DNA from 3 places in the Pseudomonas sp. GW823-FHT04A03 genome. Region 1 is predicted to be linked to each of the others. Evidence: predicted binding sites of a transcription regulator. Region 1 holds the regulator's gene; each other region holds the start of a gene.
The links. Region 1 encodes FliA, which starts transcription of late flagellar genes. Its sites were predicted from a motif close to CTAAAGTTTNNNNNNNNNNNGCCGNTAA; they were not measured.
Positions count from the first base shown of each region.

Region 2: AC1Q9F_RS01940 (methyl-accepting chemotaxis protein) is a predicted target of FliA. The motif match lies at 5,900-5,927, and genes of this name have one in related genera.
Region 3: motA (flagellar motor stator protein MotA) is a predicted target of FliA. The motif match lies at 3,555-3,582, and genes of this name have one in related genera.

Region 1 is NZ_JBXAIV010000011.1:108,376-119,073, forward strand. Features, by position in the region: gene flhF (flagellar biosynthesis GTPase FlhF) at 1-1,106, shown strand, start outside; gene fleN (flagellar synthesis regulator FleN) at 1,220-2,050, shown strand; gene fliA (RNA polymerase sigma factor FliA) at 2,047-2,787, shown strand; gene AC1Q9F_RS23405 (chemotaxis response regulator CheY) at 2,955-3,326, shown strand; gene AC1Q9F_RS23410 (protein phosphatase CheZ) at 3,345-4,133, shown strand; gene AC1Q9F_RS23415 (chemotaxis protein CheA) at 4,173-6,443, shown strand; gene AC1Q9F_RS23420 (protein-glutamate methylesterase/protein-glutamine glutaminase) at 6,493-7,638, shown strand; gene AC1Q9F_RS23425 (flagellar motor protein) at 7,638-8,378, shown strand; gene motD (flagellar motor protein MotD) at 8,391-9,281, shown strand; gene AC1Q9F_RS23435 (ParA family protein) at 9,325-10,113, shown strand; gene AC1Q9F_RS23440 (CheW domain-containing protein) at 10,116-10,698, shown strand, end outside.
Region 2 is NZ_JBXAIV010000001.1:449,982-460,679, forward strand. Features, by position in the region: gene glgA (glycogen synthase GlgA) at 1-190, opposite strand, end outside; gene AC1Q9F_RS01920 (D-2-hydroxyacid dehydrogenase family protein) at 720-1,673, opposite strand; gene AC1Q9F_RS01925 (alpha/beta fold hydrolase) at 1,687-2,712, opposite strand; gene AC1Q9F_RS01930 (YqaA family protein) at 2,798-3,232, opposite strand; gene AC1Q9F_RS01935 (DUF411 domain-containing protein) at 3,232-3,678, opposite strand; gene AC1Q9F_RS01940 (methyl-accepting chemotaxis protein) at 3,843-5,834, opposite strand; gene AC1Q9F_RS01945 (hypothetical protein) at 6,217-6,750, shown strand; gene AC1Q9F_RS01950 (GNAT family N-acetyltransferase) at 6,791-7,735, opposite strand; gene AC1Q9F_RS01955 (phenylacetate--CoA ligase family protein) at 7,735-9,024, opposite strand; gene AC1Q9F_RS01960 (aldehyde dehydrogenase family protein) at 9,008-10,698, opposite strand, start outside.
Region 3 is NZ_JBXAIV010000004.1:203,040-213,737, forward strand. Features, by position in the region: gene rsgA (small ribosomal subunit biogenesis GTPase RsgA) at 65-1,096, shown strand; gene motB (flagellar motor protein MotB) at 1,555-2,631, opposite strand; gene motA (flagellar motor stator protein MotA) at 2,635-3,486, opposite strand; gene AC1Q9F_RS13590 (HDOD domain-containing protein) at 3,653-5,191, shown strand; gene AC1Q9F_RS13595 (rhodanese-like domain-containing protein) at 5,231-6,046, shown strand; gene asd (archaetidylserine decarboxylase) at 6,065-6,925, shown strand; gene AC1Q9F_RS13605 (lectin OAA family protein) at 6,986-7,387, opposite strand; gene AC1Q9F_RS13610 (cyclic-di-GMP receptor FimW-related protein) at 7,609-9,363, shown strand; gene serB (phosphoserine phosphatase SerB) at 9,403-10,617, opposite strand.

The DNA of each region.
Region 1 (10,698 bases):
GCCTGCGTGGCGAAGCCGACGGCAACACCAATCGCCAGCTGTTCGCCGGGCTGCCGTTGACGGCCGGCCTGCCGCTGACCGCTGCCGAGCCGCTGACCGAACCGACCTACGAGGCTCCGGCCCGTCCAGCCCCGGCGCCTGCAGCGGTTTCCGCTGGCGTCGACCCGCGTGCTCTCGACTCGATGCGTTTCGAGCTCAACAGCCTGCGCGAGCTGATGGAAGTGCAACTCGGCACCCTGGCCTGGAACCAGCTGCAAGGCAGCCGTCCGGCTCAGGCCAACCTGTACCGTCGTCTGCAACGCATCGGTTTGTCCGGCCCGCTGTCCCGTGATCTGCTGTCGATGATCACCGAGATCGACGAACCTCGTCAGGCCTGGCGCATGCTGCTGGCGCACCTGGCGCGGATGATTGCCGTACCGGAAGTCGAGCCGCTGGAAGAGGGTGGGGTGATTGCCATGGTCGGCCCTGCCGGCATGGGCAAGACCACCACCCTCGCCAAACTGGCCGCCCGTTACGTGCTCAAGTACGGCGCGCAGAACATCGCGCTGGTGAGCATGGACAGTTTCCGTATCGGCGCGCAGGAGCAGCTCAAGACTCTGGGTCGCATCCTTAACGTTTCGGTGACCCACGTCGATCCGGGCCAGTCCCTGGTGCAGGCGCTGGATCCACTGCTGCGCAAACGCGTGGTGCTGATCGATACCGCCGGCCTGCAAGCCAGCGATCCGGCACTGCGCATGCAGCTGGAAAGTCTGGCCGGTCGTGGCATTCGGTCGAAAAATTATCTGGTCCTGGCAACCACCAGCCAGAAACAGGTTCTAACCGCCGCTTATCACAGTTACAAGCGTTGCGGGCTGGCCGGGTGCATCCTGACTAAACTGGATGAGACGGCCAGCCTTGGCGAAGTGCTGAGCCTGGCGATCAGTCACGAACTGCCGGTCGCCTACCTGACCGATGGGCCGCGTATTCCGGATGATCTGCATCTGCCGCGCCGTCATCAACTGGTCAGCCGCGCCGTCAGTGTGCAAATGCAGGAAGAACCCAGCGAAGAAGCCATGGCTGACATGTTCGCTGATATCTACCACAGTCCGACCAAGCAGGTTGGCTGAGGTAATGAACCGTTTTTGTACCTACATCGATGGTCTGCCATGCATTGTTCCGGTTGTGAACGCGCAGCCAGTAATGTGGCCTCCGTCTATGCAAGACAAGGTAAAGAAATAACATGGGCAGCATGCATCCCGTACAGGTGATCGCGGTGACCGGCGGCAAAGGTGGCGTCGGCAAGACTAATGTGTCAGTGAACTTGTCCCTGGCCCTGGCAGAGCTTGGCCGTCGGGTCATGCTGCTGGACGCCGACCTGGGGCTGGCGAACGTCGACGTTCTGCTGGGCCTCACACCCAAACGCACCCTGGCCGACGTGATCGAAGGCCGCTGCGAGCTGCGCGACGTGCTGTTGCAAGGCCCCGGCGGGATCCGCATCGTGCCGGCCGCTTCCGGCACCCAGAGCATGGTTCACCTGAGCCCGGCCCAGCATGCCGGCCTGATTCAGGCGTTCAGCGACATCGGCGACAATCTCGATGTACTGGTGATCGACACCGCTGCGGGTATTGGTGACTCGGTAGTCAGTTTTGTTCGCGCAGCCCAGGAAGTGTTGCTGGTGGTCTGCGACGAGCCGACCTCGATCACCGACGCCTACGCGCTGATCAAGCTGCTCAACCGCGATTACGGCATGAACCGCTTCCGCGTCCTGGCCAACATGGCCCAGAGCCCGCAGGAAGGTCGCAATCTGTTCGCCAAGTTGACCAAGGTCACGGATCGCTTCCTCGACGTCGCCCTACAATACGTCGGCGCAGTGCCCTACGACGAAAGCGTGCGCAAGGCGGTGCAGAAGCAGCGTGCGGTCTATGAAGCCTTCCCGCGTTCCAAGTGCGCACTGGCGTTCAAGGCGATCGCACAGAAGGTCGACACCTGGCCGCTGCCCGCCAACCCGCGCGGTCACCTCGAATTTTTCGTCGAGCGCCTCGTGCAGCAAACGGCAGGACCTGTGCTATGACCGCCAGCGGTATGAACCTTTACAAAAAGTCGGCGCGTGACGCGCAGTACGAGCTGATCGAGCGTTACGCGCCACTGGTCAAACGCATCGCCTACCACTTGCTGGCGCGATTGCCGGCCAGTGTGCAGGTCGAAGACCTGATCCAGGCCGGGATGATCGGCCTGCTTGAAGTCTCGACCAAATACGACGCCAGCAAGGGCGCCAGTTTTGAAACGTACGCGGGCATCCGGATCCGCGGTGCGATGCTCGATGAAGTCCGTAAGGGGGACTGGGCACCGCGCTCGGTTCACCGCAATACCCGTATGGTCAGCGACGCGATTCGCTCGATTGAAGCTAAAACCGGCCGTGACGCTAAAGATCACGAAGTTGCGGCCGAACTCCAATTGAGTCTCGACGATTACTACGGGATTTTGAACGACACCCTGGGCAGCCGGCTGTTCAGTTTCGACGACCTGTTGCAGGACGGCGAACACGAAGGGCTGCACGAGGATGGCGCCAGTGCTCATCTGGAGCCGTCGCGCGATCTGGAAGACGAACGTTTCCAGGCCGCGCTGGCGGACGCGATTGCCAATTTGCCGGAGCGTGAGCGACTGGTGTTGGCGCTGTACTACGACGAAGAGCTGAACCTCAAGGAAATCGGTGAAGTCCTTGGCGTCAGTGAATCGCGGGTCAGCCAGTTACACAGCCAGTGCGCGGCCCGCTTGCGGGGGCGTTTGGGGGAGTGGCGAGCGCGCTGAAGGCAGTGTGGGGACACTGCGAACGAGGCTGGTGCGGTGGTGAACGGCACCGGTCTTGCTCTGTTGTGCTCCAGACAGTCATCGAGTGTTTTGCCGGATTGATTGAAATGGCGCGTCCAGGTGCTGGACGCGTTTAAGACTGCTTGGAGGTCGAATTGAACAAAGACATGAAAATCCTCATCGTTGATGACTTCTCAACGATGCGGCGGATCATCAAGAACCTGTTGCGTGATCTCGGGTTCACCAACACCGTTGAAGCCGACGATGGCACCACCGCCATTCCGGTGCTCAACAGCGGCAGCATCGACTTTCTGGTGACCGACTGGAACATGCCTGGCATGACCGGTATCGACCTGCTGCGCCACGTGCGCGCCGATGAAAAGCTCAAGCACCTGCCAGTGCTGATGGTGACCGCTGAAGCCAAGCGCGAGCAGATCATCGAAGCGGCCCAGGCCGGCGTTAACGGCTATGTGGTCAAACCTTTCACGGCCCAGGCGTTGAAAGAAAAAATCGAGAAGATTTTCGAACGCATCGGCTGATGAACGCGCGGGGGAGCTATGGAGCATAAAGAATCTTCACAGGGCGACTTCGAGTCGACCCTGAAAAAACACGCGGTCGAACTGGTCGAAAGCCTTGAAAAGGGCAGGTTCGGCGACGCTGTGCAACTGATCCATGAGCTCAATCAGACCCGTGACCGTGGCCTGTACCAGGAAGTGGGCAAGCTCACGCGTGAACTGCACAGTGCGATCGTCAATTTCCAGATCGATCCGCACATGCCGCAGGCTGAGGAAGTGTCGCAAATCACCGACGCTACCGAGCGCCTGGGCTACGTGGTCAAACTGACCGAAGCTGCCGCCAACCGCACCATGGATCTGGTGGAAAGCGCGACCCCTGTGGTCAATGGCCTGGCTGACGAAGCCCAGGCCTTGAGCGCCGATTGGGGCCGCTTCATGCGCCGTGAGGTCGGGGCTGAAGAGTTCCGTGAACTGGCGCGCCGGGTTGACGGTTTTCTGGCACGCAGCAGCGCGGACAACCGCGCGGTGTCGAGCAATCTGAACGACATTCTGCTCGCCCAGGATTACCAGGACCTCACAGGCCAGGTGATCAAGCGCGTGACCCAATTGGTCACCGAAGTCGAAAGCAACCTGCTCAAGCTCGTGCTCATGGCCAGCCAGGTGGACCGCTTTGCGGGCATCGAACATGACCGTGCGGCGATGCTTGCTGAAAAAGATCCACAAAAACATCTCTCGCAGGGTGAAGGTCCGCAGATTCATGCCGATAAACGAGAAGACGTTGTGTCCGGTCAGGACGATGTGGACGATTTGCTATCCAGCCTTGGATTTTGAGTTTTTTTGGGTTTTTAGACCTGTAGGAGCACCCCATTAATGAGCTTCGGCGCCGATGAAGAGATCCTTCAGGATTTCCTGGTTGAGGCCGGCGAGATTCTTGAGCAACTGTCCGAACAACTGGTCGAGCTGGAAAGCCGCCCGGATGACGCAGATCTGCTCAACGCAATTTTTCGCGGTTTCCACACTGTAAAAGGGGGCGCCGGCTTCCTTCAGCTCAACGAGCTGGTGGAGTGCTGTCACATCGCCGAAAACGTGTTCGACATCCTGCGCAAGGGTGAACGACGCGTCGATGCAGAACTGATGGACGTGGTGCTCGAAGCGCTGGACGCGGTGAACAGCATGTTCAGCGAAGTCCGCGATCGTAGCCCGATCACCGCCGCCACCCCGGAACTGCTGGCCGCCCTGGCGCGTCTGGCTGAACCGCAATCGGCGGATGAAGCCCCGGCTTCGCCTGTTGCCGAGATGATCGAAGAACTGGTCGTCGAAGGCGATTCGGGTGACATCACCGATAACGAATTTGAACAGTTGCTGGACTCGCTGAACGCCGTCAAGGCCGAAGCCGAAGCCCCGGCGGCTGCCGCTGCACCTGCTTCCGATGAAGCGGCCAGCGATGAAATCACCGACGCCGAGTTCGAGTCGCTGCTCGACCAGTTGCATGGCAAGGGCCAGTTCGCGGCTGACGCCGTGGCTCCGGCCGCTGCGGCACCTGCTGCTCCGGCGGCGGGCGACAGCTCGGACATCACCGACGACGAATTCGAAGCCTTGCTTGATCAGTTGCACGGCAAGGGCAACTTTGCCGTCGATGCGCTGGAGTCGGCGATTGCTTCGGTTCCTGCGCCTGCTGCCCCGGCAGCAGCTGCGGCCGGTAGCGATCTGATCACCGACCACGAGTTCGAATCGCTGCTCGACGATCTGCATGGCAAAGGCAAGTTCACTGACGTTGCCACCGGTGCCGTCGTGACGGCCGGCAATGCTTCGGCGGTTGCAGCGCCTGCCGCCAAGGCCCCGGCCGCTGCGGCAAAACCTGCTGCAAAAGCGCCTGAGCCGAAAGCCGAACCGGCCAAACCGGCTGCCGCCGCTGCACCGGCTCCGGCCCGTGCACCGGCGACGCCGCCACCGGAAAAACCGGCGAGCGAAGCCGAGACCACCGTACGTGTGGACACCGCGCGTCTCGACGAAATCATGAACATGGTCGGCGAGCTGGTGCTGGTGCGTAACCGTCTGGTGCGCCTGGGCCTGAACAGCGGCGACGAGTCGATGCAGAAGGCCGTGTCGAACCTCGACGTGGTCACCGCCGACTTGCAGACCGCCGTCATGAAGACCCGGATGCAGCCGATCAAGAAAGTCTTCGGCCGCTTCCCGCGTCTGGTTCGCGACCTGGCACGCCAGCTCAAGAAAGAGATCAACCTGGAACTGGTGGGCGAAGAGACCGACCTCGACAAGAACCTCGTCGAGGCACTGGCCGACCCGCTGGTCCACTTGGTGCGCAACGCGGTCGACCACGGCATCGAGTCGCCGGAAGAACGCGAAGCGTCGGGCAAGGCCCGTGGCGGCAAGGTGATCCTGGCGGCCGAGCAGGAAGGCGACCACATCCTGCTGTCGATCTCCGATGACGGCAAAGGCATGGACCCGAACGTCCTGCGTGCCATCGCCGTGAAGCGCGGTGTGATGGACAAGGATGCCGCCGATCGCCTGAGCGACACCGAGTGCTACAACCTGATTTTCGCCCCGGGTTTCTCGACCAAGACCGAGATCTCCGACGTGTCCGGCCGCGGTGTCGGCATGGACGTGGTGAAGACCAAGATTTCCCAGCTCAACGGTTCGATCAACATCTACTCGACCAAGGGTCAGGGCTCGAAGATCGTCATCAAGGTGCCGCTGACGCTGGCGATCATGCCGACCCTGATGGTGATGCTCGGCAACCAGGCGTTCGCGTTCCCGCTGGTGAACGTCAACGAAATCTTCCACCTCGACCTGTCGACCACCAACGTGGTGGACGGCCAGGAAGTGGTGATCGTGCGGGACAAGGCGCTGCCATTGTTCTACCTCAAGCGCTGGCTGGTCAGCTCCGCCGCTCACGAAGAGCAGCGCGAAGGCCATGTGGTGATCCTTTCGGTGGGCACCCAGCGGATCGGCTTCGTCGTCGATCAACTGGTCGGCCAGGAAGAAGTGGTCATCAAGCCATTGGGCAAAATGCTCCAGGGAACTCCGGGCATGTCCGGCGCCACCATCACCGGTGACGGCCGCATTGCACTGATTCTCGATGTTCCGAGCATGCTCAAGCGTTACGCCGCACGGCGTATTTGAATCCGGGGCGGCGGGGCGACAACGTCCCGCCGCACCTAATGGAGTGTTTATGGCAGTCAAAGTCCTGGTGGTGGACGATTCGGGTTTTTTCCGCCGCCGCGTCTCGGAAATTCTTTCAGCGGATCCGAGCATCCAGGTTGTCGGCACGGCAACCAACGGTAAAGAGGCGATCGATCAGGCCCTGGCCCTCAAGCCGGACGTGATCACCATGGACTACGAGATGCCGATGATGGATGGCATCACGGCCGTGCGGCACATCATGCAGCGCTGCCCGACGCCGGTGTTGATGTTCTCCTCGCTGACGCACGAAGGCGCCCGGGTCACCCTGGATGCGCTGGATGCCGGCGCGGTGGATTTCCTGCCGAAGAATTTCGAAGACATCTCCCGTAATCCGGAGAAGGTCAAGCAACTGCTGTGCGAGAAGGTTCACAGCATCTCGCGCAGCAACCGTCGTTTCAGTGCCTACAGTGCGCCGGCGCCTGCCGCTGCACCTGCGCCGACTCCTGCTCCTGCGCCGTCGGGCTTCACTAATCACGGCAGCAGTCACAGCAGTGCTCCGGCCCGTCCGGCACCTGCGCCTGCACCGACTCGCGCGCCAGCGGCCAGCGCTTCGTCGCCGGCCCCGAAACGCAAGAACTACAAGCTCGTCGCCATTGGTACATCGACCGGCGGCCCGGTAGCGCTGCAACGGGTTCTGACTCAATTGCCGGCCAACTTCCCGGCGCCGATCGTGCTGATCCAGCACATGCCGGCAGCCTTCACAAAGGCCTTCGCCGAGCGTCTGGACAAGCTGTGCCGCATCAGCGTCAAGGAAGCCGAGGATGGCGACATCCTGCGTCCGGGCCTGGCGCTGCTGGCACCGGGTGGCAAGCAGATGATGATCGACGGCCGTGGCGCGGTGAAAATCCTGCCGGGCGACGAGCGTCTGAACTACAAGCCGTGCGTGGACATCACTTTCGGTTCTGCAGCCAAGTCCTACAGTGACAAAGTTCTGGCGGTCGTACTGACCGGCATGGGCGCCGACGGCCGCGAAGGTGCACGCCTGCTCAAGCAGGGCGGCAGCACGGTCTGGGCTCAGGACGAAGCCAGTTGTGTGATCTACGGCATGCCGATGGCCATCGTCAAAGCTGACCTCGCCGACGCGGTGTACAGCCTGGACGATATCGGCAAGCACATCGTCGAGGCATGCGTCTGATGGATGTTCTAAGCCTTATCGGAATCATCATGGCGTTCGTCGCCATCATCGGCGGCAACTACCTGGAAGGTGGTCACCTCGGCGCGCTGGCCAACGGCCCGGCGGCGCTGATCGTGCTCGGTGGCACCGTCGGTGCCGCGCTGCTGCAATCGCCGATGAGCGCGTTCAAGCGCGCCATGCAGATTCTGGCCTGGATCTTTTTCCCGCCGCGTGTGGATCTGGCCGGCGGCATCGACCGCGTCGTCAACTGGAGCCTCACCGCGCGCAAGGAAGGCCTGCTGGGCCTGGAAGGCGTGGCGGATGCCGAGCCCGACGCCTACTCGCGCAAGGGCCTGCAACTGCTGGTCGACGGCGCCGAGCCGGAAGCCATCCGCAGCATCCTCGAAGTGGATTTCTACACTCAGGAAGCCCGCGATGTCGAAGCGGCCAAAGTGTTTGAAAGCATGGGCGGCTACGCGCCGACCATCGGCATCATCGGTGCGGTGATGGGCCTGATCCACGTGATGGGCAACCTGGCCGATCCGTCGCAACTGGGCAACGGTATTGCGGTCGCGTTCGTCGCCACCATCTACGGTGTGGCCAGTGCCAACCTGGTGTTGCTGCCGGTGGCCGCCAAGCTCAAGTCAATCGCGTTGCGACAGTCGCGTTATCGCGAAATGTTGTTGGAAGGGATCTTGTCGATCGCTGAAGGTGAAAACCCACGCTCCATCGAGTTGAAGCTTCAGGGCTTCATGGATTAAGGGACTAACCTCATGGCACGTCGTCGCCAGCATGAAGAGCACGTAAACCATGAACGTTGGCTGGTTTCCTACGCCGACTTCATCACCTTGCTCTTTGCCTTTTTCGTGGTGATGTACTCCATCTCGTCGATCAACGAAGGCAAGTACAAGATCATCTCCGAAGCGCTGATCGGGGTCTTCACCGACTCCGACCGCGCGCTCAAGCCGATCCCGATCGGAGAAGAACGACCGAAGACCGTGACCCCGGCCAAGCCGCTGGTCAAGGACGCCGAACAGGTCGACGCCGGCATCGCCGGGGCCAGCGATCCGCTGAAAAGCATTGCCGATGACATCAGCGCCGCGTTCGGCGACCTGATTTCCTCGAACCAGATGACCGTGCGCGGCAACGAGCTGTGGGTCGAGATCGAACTCAACTCCAGCCTGTTGTTCGGTAGCGGTGATGCGATGCCAAGCGACATCGCGTTCAACATCATCGACAAGGTCGCAGCGATCCTCAAACCGTTCGACAACCCGATCCACGTCGAAGGCTTTACCGACGATCAACCGATCCGCACTGCGCAGTACCCGACCAACTGGGAACTGTCCTCGGCGCGTTCGGCGAGCATCGTGCGCATGCTGGCCATGCAGGGCGTGAACCCTGGCCGCATGGCCTCGGTGGGCTACGGCGAATTCCAGCCGGTGGCCAATAACGCCACCGCCGAAGGCCGGGCGAAGAACCGTCGTGTGGTGCTGGTGGTGTCGCGCAATCTTGATGTGCGCCGCAGCCTGACCGGCACCGGAACCGCCCATGCGCAACCGGATGCCGCGTTGAAGCGTGCTGGCACACAAACTGCACCGACCCCGGTCAAGACGCCGGGACGCGAGAGTGCCGTCAATTCTCCGTCGCCCGCATTAATACGCTGAACCATGTCTCGGCCGAGTATCCCGGCCGGGAGGAACGATCTGAATGAGAGTCTGGGCAGTCGCCAATCAAAAGGGTGGTGTTGGTAAAACCACTTCTTCCATCGCTTTAGCCGGTTTGCTGGCAGAGGCGGGCAAGCGCGTGGTCGTGGTCGATCTCGACCCGCACGGCTCGATGACCAGCTATTTCGGTTACGACCCCGACAGCCTGGAACACAGCAACTACGACCTGTTTCTGCACAAGGGCAGCGTGCCGCAAGGCCTGCCGGGCCAGTTGTTGCTGTCGACCAGCGACGAACGTATTTCCCTGTTGCCGTCGAGCACCGCGCTGGCCACCCTCGAGCGCCAGTCGCCGGGACAGAGTGGCCTCGGTCTGGTGATCGCCAAGAGTCTGGCGCAACTGTGGCAGGACTTCGATTACGCGATCATCGACAGCCCGCCGTTGCTCGGCGTGTTGATGGTCAACGCCCTGGCCGCGAGTCAGCAACTGGTGATCCCGGTGCAGACCGAGCACCTGGCCGTCAAAGGCCTGGAGCGCATGGTCAACACCCTGGCGATGATCAACCGCTCGCGCAAACAGGCGCTGCCGTTCAGCATCGTGCCGACCCTGTTCGACCGCCGTACCCAGGCGTCGATGGGCACCTTGCGCGTGCTGCGCGACAAATTTCCCGACGAGATCTGGCAGGGTTACATCCCGGTCGATACCCGACTGCGCGACGCCAGTCGTGCCGGTGTCACCCCTTCGCAGTTCGACGGCAAGAGCCGTGGCGTGCTGGCCTACCGCGCGCTGCTCAAGCATCTGCTGGCGCAGCAACTCGTTCCGCAGGTGGCTTAAGCATGAATCGGCCGATCAAGCTGACGTCCAAGCCGCAACTGGCGCTGCAGTCCTATCTGGACGGCTTGCTGCAGGAAGTGACGGACGAGGTCGAGCAGGAAATCGTGGCGCCGGTCGAGGTGGTCGAGACCGCTGCGGCGCTCGATGAATTCCAGGCCGCCGTGCTTGAAGAGCAGGCCCGGGATGCGCAAAAAGCCGCCCGGCCGATCGCCCCGGTTGCAGCGCCTGCCGCTGTGGTAGCGAAGGCGCCTGCGACGTTGATCAAAGAGCCTGAGCCGGTGCGCGTGGTCTCGACGCTGGCGCCGCTGCTGCAAACACAACTTCTGCAAACGCCTCCGGCTCCCGTAGTACCAGAGCCGGAGCCTGAAGCGCCTGCGCCAGCCCCGGTCGAGCCGACCCTGGTTGCGCCGCTGGTGGAAGTGCATCTGCCGCCCAGCAACACGCCGCCACCGCTAGAAACCGACGGTCGTCCGGCCTGGGCTTCGGAAGCCTTCGAATGCCTGCTGTTCGACGTCGCCGGGTTGACCCTGGCCGTGCCGCTGGTGTGCCTGGGCTCGATCTATTCGCTGGCCGGCCATGAGCTGA
Region 2 (10,698 bases), on a different contig from region 1:
TCACCAGATCGGCGATTTCCGAGGTCACGAACAACACTTTCTTCTTGTTGGGGTTCTGACTGGCCACCGGGGTCAGCGTCTTGGTGCCCGGGACGTTGATCGACCGGCTGCCGGGAACGTTCACGGTGCTCGACTCGCCGACCGGCTGGTGAGCACGCTCTCCCTGAATATCCAATGCCGCACTGATCATATGAATCTCCCGTCTTTTTTGATCTGATTCTTGTGTTAAACAAGCGATGTCCATGGCCAAGTCCTGTGGCCGGGCGCAAACGCGCCACGCATCGGTGAGCAAACGCTACCCAACACGCGCAAGCAGAATGGGTGAGGGGACCATTGCAAGACTTGAACCAGTCGCTTTGGCCCTGCCTATCAGATGACACGTCGCGATCAGCAAAAGTTTCGACAAAATTTCCGCTTTGTGACCGGCCGGTTTTACCCCGCGAAAACCAGTCTAGGCCAGATCCTAGAGCGGGCCAGGCCAATCGGATGAATTGTTCGACAATCTGTTGCAGGCTCACGAAATCCGTGGCTTCGGGAGGGGGTACGCCCCGACGAAGTGCATGTCTGGCGGGGTCGATGGTGCAAAATGGTGACCGGCCGGTCACGATTTCGGGCGCCGGGAAAGTGCGGGCGCACTGTTGCGGTGCGGACAGTTGTGTTGGCGGGCGAACAGCGGGTGCTGCTTCGCGGGCAGGGATTGCCCGCGAGGGCGAGGCGGCTCAATTGAGCAGGCGGACGGGTTCCCCGGCTGACCAGGCTTGAATGTCTTCGATCATCTGCGAAAAGAACAGCTCATAGTTCTGGCGGCTGACGTAACCGACATGCGGTGTGGCCAGCACGTTGTCGAGGGTGCGAAACGGGTGCAGCGCAGGCAGCGGTTCCTGATCGAACACGTCGAGGGCCGCACCGCCGAGGCGCTGTTTCTGCAAGGCCTTGATCAGCGCGGTTTCGTCGACAATCGGTCCGCGCGCGGTGTTGACCAGCAGCGCGGTCGGCTTCATCCAGTCCAGTGCCTGGGTATCGACCAGGCCCCGGCTGCGGTCGCTGAGCACCAGATGCACCGACAGTACGTCAGCCTGTTCGAACAACTGTTGCTTGCTGACATAAGTGACGCCGGCCTGTTCGGCACGCTCGGTGGTGAGGTTTTCGCTCCAGGCGATGACGCGCATGCCGAACACCTGACCGAACTGCGCCACCCGCTGGCCGATGCTGCCGAGCCCGAGAATGCCCAAGGTCTTGCCGTGCAGGTCGCCGCCCAGACCTTGCTGCCATTGGCCGGCGCGCAAGGCATTGGCTTCGGTCACCAGATTGCGGGTGGCGGCCATGATCAGCGCCCAGGTCAGTTCCGGCGCCGCGTGTTTGTAGCTGTCGGTGCCGCAGACCTTGATCCCGAGGCGAGCAGCGGCCGGCATGTCCAGCGCCGCGTTGCGCATGCCACCGGTGACCAGCAGCTTCAGGTTCGGCAGGCGTTTGAGCAGGTCTTCATCGAAACGCGTGCGTTCGCGCATCACGCAAATCACTTCGAACCGGCCCAGACGTTCGGCCAGCGTGGCGTTGTCCGCCGGGTACTCATGGACGAAGGTGACTTCGCCGAGACTGTCGAGCACCGACCAGTCGACCACGTCGCGGGCCACGTCCTGCCAGTCATCGATCACCGCAATCTGCACCGCCATCAGCGTTACCTCTTCAACGAACGGGATTGGTTTTGTCCAGCCAGCCCAGCAGTGCCTCATGGAATTTCGCCGGCTCTTCCATCTGCGGGGCGTGGCCCATGCCGGGGAATTCAACCAGCGTGGACTGAGGAATCAGTTTTGCCACCTGCTTGCCGAGCACTTCGTAGTGACCGATTTTCGCCTTCACTTCCGGCGGCGCAATGTCCTTGCCGATGGCGGTGGTGTCGGAGGTGCCGATCAGCAGCAGGGTCGGCATCTTCAGGTCCTTGAACTCGTAGTACACCGGCTGGGTGAAGATCATGTCGTAGATCAGCGCCGAGTTCCATGCGACCTGAGTCTTGCCCGGGCCATTGCTCAGGCCGGCGAGCATGTCCACCCAACGGTCGAATTCGGGTTTCCAGCGGCCGTCGTAATAGGTCGTGCGTTCATAGTCGCGAATGCCCTGGGCGGTGACTTTCAATTCGCGCTGATACCACTGATCGACGCTGCGATACGGCACGCCGAGGGCTTTCCAGTCTTCCAGGCCGATCGGGTTGACCAGCGCCAGTTGCTCGACCTGATCCGGGTATTGCAGCGCGTAACGGGTGGCGAGCATGCCGCCGGTGGAGTGGCCGAGCAGGGTAGCCTTCTGTATGCCCAGTGCCTTGAGCAGTTTCTGGGTGTTGGCTGCCAATTGCTGGAAGGTGTACTGGTAGTGATCGGGTTTGCTGGAGGTGCAGAAACCGATCTGGTCCGGGGCGACCACCCGGTAACCGGCCTCGCTAAGGGCTTTGATCGAACTGTCCCAGGTCGCGCCGCAAAAGTTCTTGCCGTGCATCAGCACCACGGTGCGTCCGTTGGCCTTGCCATCAGCGGCGACGTCCATGTAACCCATCTGCAGCGATTTGCCCTGGGATTGAAAGGCAAAGTGCTTGAGGGTGTAGGGATAATCGAAGCCTTGCAGCTCCGGGCCGTATTGCGGGCCTTCGGCGTGTGCAAGCAAGGGCAGGGCGGCGGTCAGCAACAGGCCGGGCAGCCAGCGGGTCAGCGACACAGACATAGGACAACTCCACAAGAAATCGGCCGATGCTGGAACGGCCGGATTAGGGCGACGTTAAACACAGGCAATGCCTGCGCCCGATCGTTCAACCGAGCCAGCCCAGGGTGAGCATCGCCAGCACCCCGTAGCGGGCGCCTTTGGCGAGAGTGACGATCAACAGAAAACGCCCGAGGGGTTCGCGCATGACGCCGGCGATCAACGTCAACGGATCGCCGATCACCGGCAACCAGCTAAGTAGCAGCGACCAGTGACCATAACGCTGATAGTGAACTCGGGCGCGCTCCATATGCCTGGGGCTGACCGGAAACCAGCGCCGGTCCTGAAAGCGTTCCAGCCCGCGCCCCAGCCACCAGTTCACCAGCGAACCCAGGACGTTGCCCAGCGTGGCTACGGCCAGCAGCCCCCACAACCAATAACGGTCGCTGACCAGCAGCCCGACCAGCACGGCCTCCGATTGAAGTGGCAATAACGTCGCCGCACCGAATGCGGCCAGGAACAGCCCGAGATAACCCGCCGTCATCAATGGGCCGGGTAATCCGCCACCACCACATCGGCGCCGTCTTTCTTCAGGCCGATCACTTGATACGCATCGCTCATGCCGTCCATTTCCATGCCCGGCGAGCCCATCGGCATGCCCGGTGCGGCAACGCCCAGCAGGTCGTCACGTTTGCTCAGGGCCAGCACCTGTTCCGCCGGCACATGGCCTTCGACGAATTTGCCGTTGATGATCGCGGTGTGGCAGGACGCCAGACGTGGCGGAACGCCGTGTTGCTGCTTGAAGCTGCTCATGTCGCTTTCGACGTGGTCTTCGACTTTGAAGCCATTGGCTTCCAGGTGGCTGATCCACTTTTTGCAGCAGCCGCAATTGGCGTCGCGGTGGACTTCGATCGGAATAAGGTCGGCGGCTTGCGCCAGGGAGGAGATGAACAGGGCGCTCAGGGCGGCCAGACGCAGGTGGTTTCGCATGGAGGGCTCTCGGCTCGAAGGAGGAACGGTCAAAAAAGGAAGGCATTTTGACCGGTTTTTCCTGCCGGGCATCAACGGAGTGTTTCCAAGTGATACGAGGCAGGCCTGCCAACATGATCGTAGATCAAAGCTGACAGGCCACTGAGCGCAAGATGACAAAACTGTCAGCGAACCTTGAAGCGCCCCATGATCGCGCTCACCCGGCTGTTGGCTTCCAGCAGCTGGCGGGTGTTGAGTTCGCTGGCCTGACCGCTTTCCACCAGCTCATCAACCATGTGGCGGATCTGCACCATGCTGCGGTTGATCTCTTCGGTGACCGCGCTTTGCTGCTCGGCGGCGGTGGCGATCTGGGTGCTGAGGCTGTTGATGTGGCTGACCGAACCGGCCATCTCGTCGAGGCCACTGTTGACTCGCGCAGTGGCATCCGCGGCCGACTGGCAACTGGCCTGGGTGTTTTCCATGGCGCTGACCGACGAGCTCACGCCTTGGGTCAGACGGCTCAACATTTCGTTGATTTCCGAGGTGCTGGCCTGGGTGCGGGCGGCGAGGGCACGCACTTCGTCCGCCACCACCGCAAACCCACGGCCCTGTTCACCGGCCCGCGCCGCTTCAATTGCCGCGTTGAGCGCCAGCAGGTTGGTCTGGCCGGCAATGGCGCCGATAACACCGAGGATTTCGGTGATGCGCTGAGCGTCCTGCTGCATGCTTTCAACCTTGTGGGTGGCGCTGGCCACTTCGTCGATCAGCGCGACCACGCTGCTTGAGGCTTCGCCTACCACCACCCGCGAGCGGTCGGCGTTTTCGTTGGCGCGCTGGGTGAACGCGGCGGTTTCGGCAGCATTTTGCGCGACGCTTTCGGCGGTCGAGCTCATCTCGTTGATTGCGGTAACGGTCTGATCGGTTTCCGAAGCGTGACGCAGCAGAATCTGGCTGGTGTGCGCCGAGGTGCGTTGCAGGTTGTCGAGGCTCGAAGCCATGGCGCCGGTGGCCTGGGTGACTTCACCGATCATGTTCTGCAGGTAGGCGATGAAGGTGTTGACCGAATGCCCGATGGCGCCGAGTTCATCTTCAGCGCGGATGGTGATGCGCCGGGTCAGGTCGGCATCGCCGCTGGACAACGAATCGATGTTGGCTTTCAGCGCTTTCATCCGCGAAACCAGTTGGCGGATCGCATAGACCTGCAACAGCACCAGCAGGATCACCAGCGGAATCTGCAACAGGCTCAGGCTGCTGAGCACATCGTCACGTTGCGCGGTGAGCATTTTGGTCGGCAGCGCGGTGGCGAGGAACCACGGGGTTCCTTCGATCGGGCGCATGAAGAAGGTGCTGGCTTCACCGTGGTTGTCGAATTCGACGCGTTGCGCCTGCTCGCGGTTTTGCAGCCCGGCCTTGACCTGGCTGGCGAAGGTCGAGCCACCGGCCAGTTCGCTGATGTTCTTCAGCACGATCGGCCCGCTGATGCGCGAGCTGTTGCTGATGATCTTGCCGTCGGCCTCGACGATCAGCATTTCGGCGTTGAGGTCCTTTTCCTTGCGCGCCACCAGATCGTTGAAGAAACCGAGAGTCACGTCGATGGTCGAGACGCCCCAGGCGCTGCCGTTTTTCTGGATGGCCATGGCGCAGTTGGTGCGCGGTTCGGCGCTGGCGTCATCTTTATAGGCTGCGGCCCAGGCGCACTGGCCGCGCGGGGTCTGCATGCCGCCCTTGTACCAGCTCTGGTCGTAATAGTTGGGGGCCGCGTCGCTGTTCCAGAAGGTGTTCACCGCCAGTTTGCCGGAGGCATCGCGGTGCCAGAACGTACTGAACTTGTTGCGCCCGGCCTCACGCTGACCGGGCAGCGGCCAGATGCCGCCGCCGAAGACTTTCAGCTCGCCGTATTGGTCCACCAGCCCGGGCAACACCGTGTCGATGGCCGCGCTGTCGAGCAGCGCAATGGTCTGGGTGATGCTGCGCTGCTGCGCCTGGACCTTGTTCAATTCGCCCTGGATCTGCTCGGCCACTTCAGCAATGCGGTTGAGCACGACTTGTTCTTCGGTATGGCGCAGCTTGGGCGCGACCAGCTGGCTGATGCCAACCACGGTCAGCACCGACAACAACAGAATGAACAGAACCAGAAACAGCGTGTAACGAGCCTGAATGGTGCGGAATGCGGGCATGGAAACCGGTCCTTGAGCAGGGATTCTTATTGTGGGCAGGGAAAAAACAGCGCGGGTTTCCTAACGTATCGTCGGGTCTTCGGGAAGCTTTAGGTACTTTCGTCCTAAAAGAGGCGATCCTGACCAAAGGAACGTATCCAGCCTGATACATAAGAACTAACCGTCCCGAACATTAGGGCAATAAACCCACTTTCATCCCATAATCATGAACGCTCTAGTCCCGTATTTCCGGGGCTGTTACCGGTTTGTATCGTGAATGTACAAAAATTGTAAAAAGGTGCAGAAAGGGGTTGGTGTCATTAGTTTGCCGGCCGATACTCCGGGCAACTCAAAAGTGGTTCAACAAGGAATTTTTCATGTTTTCCTCGCAAGGAGCTTGCTCATGACCATCGGATATACCGGTGCCTGGCAACCCAAGACAGGTTTGCTGGTTCGAGATACAGGAAGCTCGAGCAAACCGGTTTCTCAAAGCGTGAAGGTCAAGCAGATGCTGGCCCTGGTGGGTAACGATCCCACCGCGATCAATACGGCGGAGATGGACAAGCAGGGGCTGCACAAGAACATCAAGGGTTTCGATCCCACCAATGTTTCGGCCAAGCAGCTGGGCAGTCTGAGTGCGATGTTGCGCAGCCGGGGCCTGATTTCCGAGATCACGTCCATGACCCTGCTCAACGCCGGCGACAAGTTTGATCGCTTCGGCGTACAGAAGGATCCGGATGCCAAGTTCAATGCGCTGGAGTATTTCGCGACGCAGCTGGATACCATCCAGAACAACAATCTCAAGGGCAACAAGTACGCGAATACGTTGATCCCCGAGTTCAAGAAAGCCATCTATGTCCTGCAGAACCTGCAGACTTACGGTCAGGGCGGGGAGCGCAAGCTTCCTACCGATCAAGGTGTCAAAGCGAAGGCGTGACACACAGGGCCCGCCCCGGCAACGGGGCGGGCTCTTTCGTTCATGGGGGGCTGTCGAAAATCTGAAGTTCCACCAGCGGACCGGTCTGTCGCTGCATATCGTCATGCAATCGCTGCATTTTCGGGCAATGCAATGTCAGGGCTCTGGGCTGGAATCCGCGATGAAACAGCGCCAGCCATCCTGCACCTTTGTCATCAGGCGCCAGTCCGCTGAACACGAACCCCATCATCGATAACCGGCGCCAGGCATGGTCGAAACCCTGCGCCAGCCTGAGCCTTATCGATATCAGCCAATGAGCGGGCAGTTGCTGCAACTGTTTGAGCAGGCTGTCATCCACTTCGTTGAAAACCCCGTCGTATCGGCCCCAACGCTGTTCCAGTTGCGCCGGCGCGCCCATCCAGGGCGACACGTTCAACCGCGTTCCGAACACGTCGCACATGTGTTGCATGAATTCGCGGCATTCATCCGGCCAGGTCAAGGTCGGTAGCGGGCGCTGGTAGCCGTCGACAGGGGCGTAACCCAATACGAGCGATTCCGGGTCCGAGCCGCCAAAGGGCGACGGTGCATGATCGGGCAACAGGCCGGTGTTGTGAAAACCAAGGCTGGCGGCCATTTTCTGGGTGTAGGGGTGATGGGTCATTTGTCTGATCGTGACACCCTGATAACCAAGCGCCTGCGCGTGGATCAGCAGGTGTCGGCCCAGTTGCGTGGCGACTTGTTGCCCACGGATTTGCGGATCGACCACGCTCAGGGCCAGTTCGGCGAGGGATGATCCTTTGTCGAGAATCAACGCGGAGTGCCCAGCCACTTGGTCGTCCGCCACCGCCACCAACGAGTGCCAGCGGCCATCGGCATGGTTCTGACTGATCATCCGGGGCAGATAGACATGCGGCTGAGCGTAATGGTCGCCATAGATCTTTCTGAACAGGCGACTGACGGCCGGGGCGTCGCTGGTGCGATAACTTCTCAGTGTGATGGATTCCATCAGCAACGCTCCTGGGCAGAGCCGTTGTAAACGCGCCGATCCAGCACGCACTGACGTTTGCCGGAGCGGGGATGGCGTTCCAGCTCCTGAACCGTGCAGCAACGAATTCGTAGCGCCAGCAGGCGATCGGCGCTCAGTTGCTCGATCAACGGATAGTCTTCGATCAAAGCTCTGTGCAGCGTCCGGTCGGCGTCATCGATTGCCGAAGACCGGGCATCCGGTACCCAGTGCAGGCTCAGGATATCCATGACGCCGTCCTGCTCGATCACCAGTTGCCAATCGTCGCTGCCGGTGATGCGCCGCACGGTCTCGCCGATCGATTGTGGCAGCAGGGTGAGGATGCCCACCCGCACGCGCTGGCTGTCGGCGCAGCGTCCCATCAGCGCGAACTTGCGCCGGAACGTTCCGGGTGGCTCGCGCCAGCAGGCACGGTCGCCGACCGGGTAGCGGATCAACGGCATCAATCGGCGCGTGAGGTTGGTCATCACCAGGCGTCCGACACGGTCGCAGTCTTTGATCACTTCACCGGTTTGCTCGTCGAGGATTTCCAGCACACTGTGGCCTTCGGGAACCCGATGTTCGCCCAGCTCGCAGTCACGATGGCTGGCACCGATAAAACCGGCGTCGACGCTGGCGTAGCCGATGGAGGCCACACGTGCATTGGGAAACACCCGCGCCAGCCTTTGCAACTGTGCGTCAAACAGACTTTCACCGGCGTAGAGCAAGGTGGTGACGCCCTCAAGGAACCGATCATGTTGCTCCAGCCACGCCGCAAAACTCAGCAGATGGGCCGGCAGCCCCGCCAGCACGTTGATCCGGTGCCGGGCAATTGCATCGGCCAGGAGGCTCGAGTCGACATGACCGGTGAAGGGAAACTCGACGATCCCGGTTTCAACCTGCGCCAGCGCGTCGTGGGTAAAGATGAAACTGGCATACAGGTCGCCGGCAAAGAACAGGTTGGCGATTCGGTCCCCGGCGCTCAACTGCGCGTCGAGACTGCGACCGAAGTCCGTCACCAGCGTTTGCCATTCCTCACGCCGGAACAGTGAAAACTTGCCGGCGCTGGTGGTGCCCCCGGTCTTGAAAACCAGTGCGTCATTCATCGGCGCCGTCAGGACAGGCCAATGATCGAGGTCATGACTGCCTTTCCAGTATTCCACAGGGTCAATCACCGGCAGTTGTTCCAGCGATGAGATGAGCAGGGGAATGTCGGCGAAGTGACGCGCATAAAAACCGGATTGCTGTCGCGCAAACGTGACCAGTTCTTGCAGTTCAAACCGTGTGTTCATGTTTGGCTCCTCGCCTGTCTGCACAGGGACGAACGCCCCGATTGTCGATCAGCAGCGGCGTCTTGCCGCTGTGCCTGTTGCGCGTGAAGCGGTCGCTGCCGCAAACCTCAACCTCAACGGTCAGCAGGCCTGTCTGGATGAGTGTGGCCAGGGTCGGATAGTCCAGCAGGCGTCGCTGAACATCATCAGGTTGCCGTGGACTGCGAAACCGCATGCGCTCCAGGCCGTCCGGAGCGTGTTCGAGTGTCAGCTGGAACTCGGTCTGCAGATGCTCGGCCAATTGCGACAGGCAGATGAAGTCCGTGCCGATGCGCATCAATCTGCCGTGACGTTGCAGCAGCTCGAAGCGCGGCGTGGGCAGCCCGCAGTCACACGCACCGGGAATCCAGCGACCGCTGTCGCCGACGTCGTAGCGCTGAACGTCCTGACCTTCGCGCTCGATGGAGGTGAACACCAGGCGCCCGGTTTCACTGCCTGTCACCGCTCGATCAGTCTCGAATTCGACGATTTCCAGGTGTTGGATATCGCTCATCAGATGGAACACGCCATCGCCGGTGGCCGGGCAGGCATGGCCGAGCGGGCCGGCGTCGACACTGCCGTAAACGGCCGAGCGGATCAGCCTGACGCCGCAGTCGCGCATCAGCGCAAGGCTTTGTTCGCCGGGATGTTCGCCGCCGAGGAAGACCTTTTCGATCCCGCCATACTCGCGTAGCCGTGTCTGCTCGTTGAGGAACAAGCGGTGCAGGGTGCTGGGCATACCGACCAGCACGGTGACGCGCTGATCGATGATTATCTGCGCGATCTCGCGGTAATCGTCATCGGCCGGCGCACCCATCGGCAGGTGCGCGGCCCCCAGCAGCTCAAGCACTTTGGAAAAGCTGAAGAAACCGCCATACAGCCCGCCGCTGAAAAACAGGTTCATCACCCGGTCGTGGTTCGGGTCGAGGCCCGCCGCGAACAAGCCATCGGCACTGGCGCGCATCTGCCGATCGAAATCGCGGTAGCTGTAGCCGGCCAACGCCGGGGTGCCGCTGCTGCCGCCGGAGCGGAAATACAACCGCGCCGCCGGATGGATCGGGCGGGCGACAAAGGTGTCCTTGCTCATGATCGGCAGATTGGCCACGCAGGATGGCGTCGGCAGCGGATCGAGCGTGACACGTGTGGCCAGCTCTGTAGCCGGCAGACTGACCGACACCCGTCGGCTCAAGCGCTGCAAGGCATACACACCGTCGTGGGGTTCGCCCTCATAGCCCTCGTGAATCGCCTGCACCGGGGTGACCCGCGTGACGCCTGCAGCGATCAGGGTTTGAGCCAGTTCGGCCATTTCGTGTTCGGCACACATCAACCCGGCGCTTTGCAGCACGTTTCGCCAGGGCAGCAGCGCCTCGGTGATCCGTGCGCGCGGCATAGGTTTGAGCAAAAGGCTGCGAAACAGCGGCGAGGGGCCGAGTGTCTGGTCGTGGCTCCAGATGACGCGCCAGTCCGGGGTTTGCCAGACCTGACCGCTGACACCGGCAAAGCTGTGAGCCAGTCGCGCCATCGCCGTGCGGGTGGTGATTTCCGAGGTCTCCTGAATCGACGGCAACAGGGCTGGCCAGTGTCGGGCGCGGCGCTCGAACGCCTCGGCCAGTCCCTCGCCGATTGAACGCAAAGTGTTTTCATCGTCACTGTCCA
Region 3 (10,698 bases), on a different contig from region 1:
CTGCCGGGCGTGCTAAACTCGCGGCCGTTTTACCTAATCGCTGCATTCTTCAGACGGAACACCCATGGCCAAACGCCAACTCAATCGTCGTCAAAACTGGCGCATCGAAAAGATTCAGGGCGAGCGCGCCGCCCGCGCCGCCAAACGCGAGTCCTCGGCTGTCGAGGCGCTCGAAGGCGGCGATCTGGGCCCGGAACAGCACGGTCTGGTGATCGCTCACTTCGGTGTGCAGGTCGAGGTCGAGGCCGTTGACGGCGAACTGGCCGGCCAGGTCTTCCGCTGCCACTTGCGCGCCAACCTGCCAGCGCTGGTGACCGGCGATCAAGTGGTCTGGCGTGCCGGCAACCAGGGCATCGGCGTGATCGTCGCGCAACTGCCGCGCACCACTGAGCTGTGCCGTCCGGACAGCCGTGGCCAGCTCAAACCGGTGGCCGCCAACGTCGACATGATCGTCATCGTCTTCGCCCCGCTTCCCGAGCCCCACGCGAACCTGATCGACCGTTATCTGGTCGCGGCCGAGCACGCCGGCATCCGCCCGTTGCTGCTGCTGAACAAATTCGACCTGATCGACGAGCAGAACGCCCCGGCGCTGAATGCCTTGCTCGCGGTGTACCGCACGCTGGGTTACCCGGTGCTGGAAGTCTCGGCGCACCACGGCAACGGCATGGAGCAATTGCAGAAGCAGCTCGACGGGCGCATCAGCGTGTTCGTCGGCCAGTCCGGTGTCGGCAAGTCATCCTTGGTCAACAGCCTGCTGCCCGAAGTGGAAACCCGCGTCGGCCCATTGTCCGAACTGTCCGGCCAGGGCACCCACACCACGACCACCGCGCGCCTGTTCCACTTCCCCGGCGGCGGCGAACTGATCGACTCCCCGGGTATCCGTGAATTCGGCCTCGGCCACGTCAGCCGTGCCGACGTCGAAGCCGGCTTCATCGAGTTCAACGACCTGCTCGGCACCTGCCGCTTCCGCGACTGCAAGCACGATCGCGAACCCGGTTGCGCACTGCTCAAGGCCCTAGAAGATGGCCGCGTGCAGCAGCAGCGGATGAACAGCTACCGCTCGATCATCGCCAGCCTGCCGGAAAACGGTTACTAAACAACATCGCCGGCAATACTGGCTTTGGGAAAGCGTCAGTTCAAAAAAAGCCGCAGGTGACTGCGGCTTTTGCTTATCGATACGATCACCCAACAGACATCTTAAAATCAGTCGGCCGGTAATTTCGGCGCCTGTTTGGCAATGCTCTTTTCCTGTGATTTACCCCGGCGTGTGTTTTTTTTCGATCTTGCTTGCGCGTGTGCAGCACGAAGTAGCTTTGAGTAAAGGCTATCGGCTGTTTAAGCGAATCACCATTCTGCGCAATCAAGTAACAGGCGAAACGCGTAAGCATGAAATCGTCGGTAGCCAGTTGCCCACCGTTGCCAACCTCGATCATTTTCGTAACGCCACGAAAATGATCGAGGGCATCCACGCTATCGGATGCGAGGCTGATGAAAAGTGTGTCCAGTCGTCGTAGGACACAAAAAAGCCGACATCGCTGTCGGCTTTTTTGTGGGTCACTGTTTCGGCGCGGGCGTCGGAGCAGTGGCCGGTGCAGCAGGCGCCGGGGCTGGTGCCGCGCCCGGTTCGGTCGGCTTCGGCAGCGGGTCGTCGAACAGGTTCAGCCGTTCGCGCAACTCGTGGGCCGGCACCGGCTGCTGATCTGCCGGCAAGGCGTTCGGGTCGACCGGGGTGGCCGGCGCGGCGCCGTTCTGGCCTTGATCTGCCGGTTGCGACGGGTCGGCACCTTGCGAACCTTCGATGGCGGCCTGGGCTTTCTTGGTCAGCACCACGATGTCGATGCGGCGGTTGACCGGGTTGAACGGGTTCTCCTTGTCGAACAGTGCCGACGAGGCGTAACCAACAACCCGCGCCACTTGAGCGTCCGGATAGCTGCCCGCCACCAGCGCGCGCCGAGCGGCGTTGGCACGGTTGGCCGAAAGCTCCCAGTTGCCGAAGTCGCCATTGCCTACATAAGGCTTGGCATCGGTGTGACCGCTGATGCTGATCTTGTTCGGCACCGCTTTGATGGTGTCGGCCATGGCCAGCAGGATGTCTTCGAAGTACGGCTTCAGGCGTGCAGAACCGGAGTCGAACATCGGCCGGTTCTCGGCGTCCATGATCTGGATGCGCAAGCCGTTCGGCGTGATTTCGAACAGGATCTGGTCCTTGAATTTCTGCAGTTGCGGGTTCTCGTCGACCTTGTTCTGCAGTTCCTGCAGCAACAGTTCCAGGCGTTCCTTCTCGACCTGCTCGGCCATGCCTTCAACCTGTTCGGTGTCGACCGTGACCTTGTCCGGCTGCGGCTGAGACTTCACCTCAGGGTTGAGGGTGTTTTCCGGCGCCAGGGTCGGCGTACCGCCCAGATCGATGATGTACGGCGTGCCGCTCTCGGAGAAACCGACCGGGTCCTTGAAGTAACCGGCGATGGCGATCTTCTGTTCCGGGGTCGCGGTGGACAGCAGCCACAACACCAGGAAGAACGCCATCATCGCCGTCGCGAAGTCGGCGAAGGCGATCTTCCACGCCCCGCCGTGATGCCCGCCGGCGATGCGCTTGACGCGCTTGATGATTATCGGCTGGTTATTTTCCATGACTTAACGACCGCGAACGGCTTGTTCCAGCTCGGCAAAGCTTGGACGGTGAGCCGGGTACAGAACCTTGCGACCGAACTCGACAGCCAGCGATGGCGGCATGCCGGAAGCCGAAGCCACCAGCGAGGCCTTGATGGCTTCGTAGACGTTCAGCTCTTCCTTGGCATCGTGGGCCAGGGAGTGCGCCAGTGGGCCGAAGAAACCGTACGCCGCGAGAATACCGAAGAAGGTACCGACCAGTGCCGCACCTACGTGCAGACCGATGGACTTCTGATCGCCCTCACCCAGCGAGGCCATGGTCACCACGATACCCAGTACCGCCGCGACGATACCGAAACCCGGCATGGCGTCGGCGATGCCGTTCACCGCGTGAGACGGATGCTCGAGGTCTTCTTTCAGGCTGTAGAGTTCCATGTCGAACAGGCCTTCCAGCTCGTGGGGAGCCATGTTGCCGGACGACATGATGCGCAGGTAATCGCAGATGAACGCGGTCATGCGTTCGTCTTTCAGTACCGCCGGGTACTTGGCGAAGATCGGGCTCGCGGCGGCATCTTCGATGTCGCCCTCGATGGCCATCATGCCTTCGCGGCGGCTCTTGTTGAGGATCTCGTAGATCAGGCCCAGCACTTCCAGATAGAACGTGTGGCTGAAACGCGAACTGAACATGCTCAGGGATTTCTTGAGCACGTGCATCGTCATGTAGCCGGGGTTGGCCTGCAGGAATGCACCGAGTGCAGCACCACCGATGATCATCACCTCGAAAGGCTGGATCAGGGCGGCAATCTTGCCGTGGGAGAGCACGTATCCGCCGAGCACGCTCGCGAATACGACGATGATGCCGATAATTTTAGCCATAGGTAGAAAGTACTTACTTAAGTCGGGTTCAAGGTCATATTCGGAAGTTAAAAAATCTCTTCTTCTACTTATCGGCAAAACTGCGCCAGACTATAGCCAGTTCAGGCGAAAAGCCAATTTAGCCCATGCCGGGCGCGTCTACAGTCAGTGAAGATCTCGTCCAGACATGGCTAATGAAACGAACGTCCCACACGTAAAACCGACCACACTCGATGGCTGGGTGAAGCTGCTCGACAGCGTTCGCCTGCCAGTGCCGCAAGACGCCCATGACCGGGTCTGCCGGGCGATTCGCGATGACCGCAGCTCGCTGCGCGACATCGCCGACCTGATGCAGGACAGCCCGGCGCTGGCCCTGAGCATCATCCGCGAAGCCAACCGCCACACCCACGGCAACATGACTGCGCCTGCGGAAAACCTCGAAGTGGCGATCAACCGCCTCGGCCTTGCCCGTACGGAAGAACTGCTGGCGCGCCTGCCTGCCGAACCTGCCGCACAAATCCCCCAGGCCCTGCGCCAGTTGCAGATGATCAGCCAGCACGCTACCCAACAGGCCAACGGTTTTTTCGCCAGTCGCCTGGCGCGCCTGTGGCAGGACATCCATTGGGGCAGCCTGCTGTTTCTGTCGCCGCTGTGGCCATTGGCACTGAACTTTCCCAAATTGCTTGAAGAGTGGGAAGTGCGGGTTATCCACAAGGGCGAATCGGCGCGAGTCGTGGAAAAGCAGCTGTTCGGTGTGCGCCTGCTGAAAATCAGCGAAGCGCTGGTGGAAGCCTGGCGTCTGCCGATCTGGGTCCAGCAAGGTTATCGGCTGCTGCTGACCGAGCAGCGCGAACTGGTCAAGGTTCTGCGCATTGCCCGCGACGTCGATCATCCGCTGCGCCAGCAAAACCGCCTCGACGACGACCCGACCCTGCGCCGCTGGCTCAACCAACCGGCCAACACCGTGCTGCTGGCCAACGGTCTGGCACTCTCGGCGCAACAGGCCTGGGACAGTCCGCACAGTGAGCGCTGGCAATACCTGACCAGCCTTTACCTGCAAATCTCGATGGACGAGGTGCAACAGCAGCTGCACCAACAGGCCGCCATCAGCGCTCGCCATCACTCCATGCCCGACCTCTGGCACCCGGCGGTCTCGCTGCTGTGGCCGTGGGGCACCCGTCGCCTGCCCGCCGGAATGCTCCCGGCTGCGGCGCCGTCCGCCGAGGATCTGACCCAGTGGCGACGCCAATGCGCCGAGCTGCTGGCCGTGCCAAGCCGCTTCACCAATGCCATGAGCCTGACCGTCGCCGCCCGCGATGCGCTGGTCGCCAGCGGCATGCGCCGGGTGATGATCCTGATGGCCGACCGCAGCCACGCCAATCTGCGCGTCCATCAAACCTCGGGGTTGCCGAAGGAAGCCGCCGCGCTCAATTTCGTCGTCAGCCAGAGTTCGGTACTGCAACGCTTGCTCGCGCAGCAGGCGCAAGTGCGGATCACCCCGGACAACAACGCCCAGTTTTCCGCCCTGCTGCCGCCCTCGCTGCGCGCCCTGTTCCGTGGCGAACACCTGTTCCTGCGCTCGTTGGTGAACAACGGTCGGGTGATCATGATCGTGGTCGCCGACCAGGGTGGCGGGCCGTTCGCCGACATCACTGTGCAGGCTTTCGGCAAAACCGCGCAGTGCATCGAGAAAGCCCTGCACAGTTTTAGCCAGCGCGGCCAATGACAGCTACAATCCTTCCCCTTTGTGCTCTGGAGACCTCACATGTCTGATTTCTCTGGCCTGGCCCTGGTGATCGAGCCGAGCGACCTGCTGCCGCGCCTCGAATCCCGCGATCTGATTCTGGTGGATCTGACCAGTGCCGCCCGCTACGCCGAGGGACACATTCCCGGCGCACGCTTCGTCGATCCGAAACGCACCCAGCTGGGTCAGGCGCCGGCTCCGGGCCTGTTGCCGAGCAAAGAAAAACTCGAAGAACTGTTCGGTGAGCTCGGCCATCGCAAGGACGCGGTCTACGTGGTCTATGACGACGAAGGCGGCGGCTGGGCCGGGCGCTTCATCTGGCTGCTCGACGTGATCGGTCACGACAAGTATCACTACCTCGACGGCGGTCTGCCGGCGTGGCTGGCGGAAGGTTCGCCGATGTCGATCCAGATTCCTCCGGCGGCGGGCGGCCCGGTTGCCCTGACCCTGCACGAGGAACCGACCGCCACTCGCGAGTACCTGCAAAGCCGTCTCGGCGCTGCTGACCTGGCGATCTGGGACGCTCGCGGACCGCTGGAATATTCCGGCGAGAAAGTCCTGGCGGCCAAGGGCGGACACATCCCCGGCGCGGTCAATTTCGAATGGACGGCGGGCATGGATCAGGCGCGTCAGCTGCGCATCCGTACCGACATGCCGCAGATCCTCGAAAACCTCGGGATCACCAAAGACAAAGAAATCATTACCCACTGCCAGACCCATCACCGGTCCGGTTTCACTTATCTGGTGGCCAAGGCCCTCGGTTATCCGCGGGTCAAGGGCTACGCCGGTTCCTGGGGCGAATGGGGCAACCACCCCGACACCCCCGTCGAGCTTTAAGGATTTTTAAGGACAGTCATGAAAGAGCGTTTGTTTATCATCAGCCAGTACCTGCTGCCTCATCACCTGCTGTCGCGCCTGGCCGGCTGCGTCGCCGAGTGTCGCGTGCGCTGGTTCAAGAATGCCTTCACCACCTGGTTCGCCAAGCGTTATCAAGTGGACATGTCGCAGGCGCTGGTTGAAGACGTGACCGCTTACGAGCACTTCAACGCCTTCTTCACCCGTGCACTGAAAGACGGCGCACGTCCGCTGGACCAGACCCCGGGCGCGATCCTCAGCCCGGCCGACGGTGCGATCAGCCAGCTCGGCCCGATCGAACACGGTCGCATCTTCCAGGCCAAGGGCCACAGCTTCAGCGTGCTGGAACTGCTGGGCGGCGATGCAGCGAATGCTGCGCCGTTCATGGGCGGTGAATTCGCCACTGTTTACCTGTCGCCGAAGGACTACCACCGCGTGCACATGCCGCTGGCCGGCACCCTGCGCGAAATGGTCTACATCCCGGGCCGGATCTTCTCGGTCAACCAGACCACCGCGGAAAACGTTCCGGAACTGTTCGCCCGTAACGAGCGTGTAGCGTGCATCTTCGACACCGAGCGCGGGCCGATGGCCGTGGTGCTGGTGGGCGCGATGATCGTGGCATCGATTGAAACCGTGTGGGCCGGTCTGGTCACACCACCGAAGCGCGAGCTGAAAACCTTCCGCTACGACGAAGCCGCCCGTGCGCCTATTCATCTGGAAAAAGGTGCGGAACTGGGTCGCTTCAAGCTGGGTTCGACCGCGATCGTGCTGTTCGGGCCGGATCAGGTGAAATGGGTTGAAGAATTGAAAGCCGGCTCGCCGGTACAGATGGGTCAGGCCCTGGCACAGTCCAACGCCTGAACCTGTTGATCCGCCCTTTCGCACGTCTGCGAAGGGGCGGACACGACCTGAGTGGCGCCGTTACTCTATCTGCCCACGGAAGCCGATCGGCCCTTCGTTGGCGTAGGTATTGGTGCCGCTGAGGTTTTTCCCGCCGTCATTGGACGTGACACTCAACGCGATAACGTTCTGGTTATCCCGACCGCCGATCACCCATTTGCCACCTGGATGCCACGGGGCATCGTTGCCACCCCACTGGTTTTCGACGTTGTACTGGTTCTGGCCAGTGCGCTGAGCCTTGAAGCCAATAGGGCCTTCGCCGGCGTAGGTCATGGTGCCGGTGAAGCTTTTGCCACCGTCGCCGGACTTGATCTCGATCGCGACGACGTTCTGGTTGTCCCGCGCGCCCAACACCCAGGTTCCACCCGGATGCCAAGGTGCCGAACTACCGCCCCATTGATTTGCCACTGCGTATTTAGACATGAACCTCATCTCCTTGAAGTTTTTCAGAGACCTGCCCGACGTTGCGGCAAGCCGTGCAACCGTGCGTTTCCGATCGCACGCCTGAGAGCCTAGTAGCGCCTGCCGAAATGGCACCAGGCCAGCAGACCAACGGTAAAAAAGCCTGACAATCGCCTGCGAAACAGAGCACAACTGCTAGAGTTTTTGGCATTGCCCTATTCGCCGCCGGAGCTTGTCACGGCATGAGTGAGCCACGATCCCAACCGAAACTCAGCGCCCCGACGCCCACGCAGTTGCGCCTGTCTTTCTGTGAAGCCACCCCGCGCGACCTCAAGCGCTGGATCGCCGGCCTGCCCAAGGCCAACATCGGCGAAACCGCACGCCTGCTGTATCAAGGCTTCGGTGAACTCAACCAACTGCTGACCCCCAGCGACAATCGCCTGCATCTGCTGGAGCTTCTGCGGCCCGAGGTTTATTTCGTCTGCCAGCATCTCGAACGGCATTTTCTGCATCAGGCGATCATGCTCGATGAGCGGTCGCGCAAGATCAGCAACCTGTGCCTGGCCCTGCAAAGTCAGCTGGCCATCGGTTACAAACAGATCATTGTGCGGATCGCGCCCAAGTATTCCCGGGATCGCGCAGCTCTGGTGAGCGAAGCGCTGCAACGAGCGGCCCATGCGCTGAAAGGGCAACTGGTTCGCGCCACGCAGTTGTACAACGCCGCACCGGAACAGCTGTGGTTTGAACTGCACCAGTTGTTTCGCTGCGCCTGCGACTTGCAGCTGCAACACCGCCGGGTCCGTGACGACCTCGCCAGCCTGACCGGCGAGTTGAGCATCGAACAGACTTACCTCGCCGCCCTGCTGCTGGGCAGCGCCCGTTGCAATCAGTTGCGCCAGAACCAGATCGCGCGTCTGGCCCAAGTAGTGGAACCATGGAGTGCGTGGCTGAAACTGCATCCCGCCCATCCGGGCGAGGGGTTGTTCGCGGTCTCTGCAGAAATCGACGCCGGCCCGCGTTACCGCTCCCAATTCCGTAGCGAGCAACAAGCCAGTCTGCTCGGTTTCGATCCGCAACCGCTGGTGAATGCCATCGAGGCCCACCTGCTGCATCAGGATGCGACCTCGCCGCTGCCCGTGCCGTCCGGCCTGACCCTCGACACCCTGCAACACCTGCACGCCACCTGGGGCGAAGCCGCCGAACGCAGCTTCCAGCGCACCGTCGGCCAGGGCAACCTGACCGTGTGCGTCGGCATGAGCGCCCTGCACTTCTACCTCGGCGGCGAGCGCACCTTCAGCGAACTGCTCAAGCACCCCGGCGCCCGTGCGGCGAATTTCAGCCGCGCGGTGGTTCAGGGTGAAAAGGATAGCTGGAGCCAGGCCTTCGATGCCGCGCCGCAGAGCACATCCGATGAGTTGTTGCCTTACGAGGAAATCCGCTACGAACCGCTGATCGACGATGAAGGCGACGCCGACAGCCCGCCGCATTACCCGACCTATGCATTGCCCGTCATCAACCACAGCCCCGGCGGTTATTGCCTGGCCTGGCCGAAGGATGTACCGGCCGAATTGCAGGCGGGGGAAATGGTCGGGATTCAGGACAGCCTCAATCAGGGCTGGAGCATTGCCGTGGTGCGCTGGATCCGCCAGGTGCGTGGCGCCGGCACGCAAATGGGCATCGAACTGGTGGCTCCGCATGCGCGTCCGTGCGGGTTGCAACTGGTGCGCTCACGGGATGATCACAGCCAGTATCTGCGCGGTTTGCTGTTGCCGGAGATCAGTGCGATCGATTTGCCGGCGACATTACTGGCGCCACGGCTGCCGTTTCAGGAAGGCAATAAAGTGCTGATCAACACCCAGGGCGAAGAGCACCGCGCCGGGCTGGATCGGCGGGTGGCCAGCACTCACAGTTTCAATCAGTTTGCCTATCGCTCGCTGGAGGCCGCCAGGAATGGCGGAAGCGAGGAGGATTTCGACTCGTTGTGGAAATCCCTTTGAGCCAGGACCGCAGCCGAGGGCTGCGATCCCGTGCCTATATCAGAGCTGCCCGTCGCGATCCCGGAAGCCCAGCAGGTACAGCACACCATCCAGCCCGAGAGTCGAGATCGCCTGCTTCGCCGACTGTTTGACCAGCGGCTTGGCGCGGAACGCCACGCCCAGACCGGCAATCGCCAGCATCGGCAGGTCGTTGGCGCCGTCGCCTACGGCGATGGTCTGTTCCAGACGCAAACCTTCTTTTTCAGCCAGTTGCTTCAGCAGATCGGCCTTGCGCTGGGCATCGACGATCGGCTCGATCGCCACGCCGGTGCACTTGCCGTCGACCACTTCCAGTTCGTTGGCGAACACGTAGTCGATGCCGAGCTTGGCCTGCAATTGCTTGGCGAAGTAGGTGAAGCCGCCCGACAGGATCGCGGTCTTGTAGCCCAGACGCTTGAGTTCGGCGAACAGGGTTTCAGCGCCCTCGGTCAGGCGCAGCGAGGCGCCGATCGAATCGAGCACGCTGACATCCAGGCCCTTGAGCAGCGCCAGACGCTCCTTGAAGCTGGCGCGGAAGTCCAGTTCGCCGGCCATTGCCCGCTCGGTGATTTCCGAAACCTGATCGCCGACGCCGGCGGCCTTGGCCAGTTCGTCGATGACTTCGGCTTCGATCAGGGTCGAGTCCATGTCGAACACCGCCAAACGACGGTTGCGACGGAACAGCGAATCTTCCTGGAAGGCGATGTCGACGTTCAGTTCCTGAGCCACGCTGAGGAATTCGGCGCGCAGCGCCTGCGGATCCGCCGCTTCGCCACGCACGGAGAACTCGATGCAGCCCTTGCCCTTGTCAGCCGGGGTGTCCAGCGGCATGCGACCCGACAGACGGTCGATATGGTCGATGTTCAGGCCGTATTTAGCGGTGATCGAACTCACGGCCTGCAGCTGGCCGGCGGTGACCTTGCGGGTCAACAGAGTAACGATATGGCGCTTCTTGCCCTGATTGCCCACCCATTGCTGGTAATCCTCTTCGGACACCGGGGTGAAACGCACCTGCTGGTCGAGCTCATAGCCCTTGAACAGGATGTCCTTGAGCACCGACTTGCCTTGCTCGGAATCGGGGATTTCCACGAGGATGCCGAACGACAGCATGTCGTGAATCACCGCCTGACCGATGTCGAGGATATTCACACCACCCTGGGCCAGAACACCGGTAATGGCCGCCGTCAGACCAGGACGGTCGACTCCCGTGATGTTAATCAGGACGATTTCGCGCAACGCGCACCCCCGCAACTGGAAAAAAACCGCATTCTACCCACTTTCAGTGACCATCGGGCACCGCCAGCGCTTTGCCGGTCT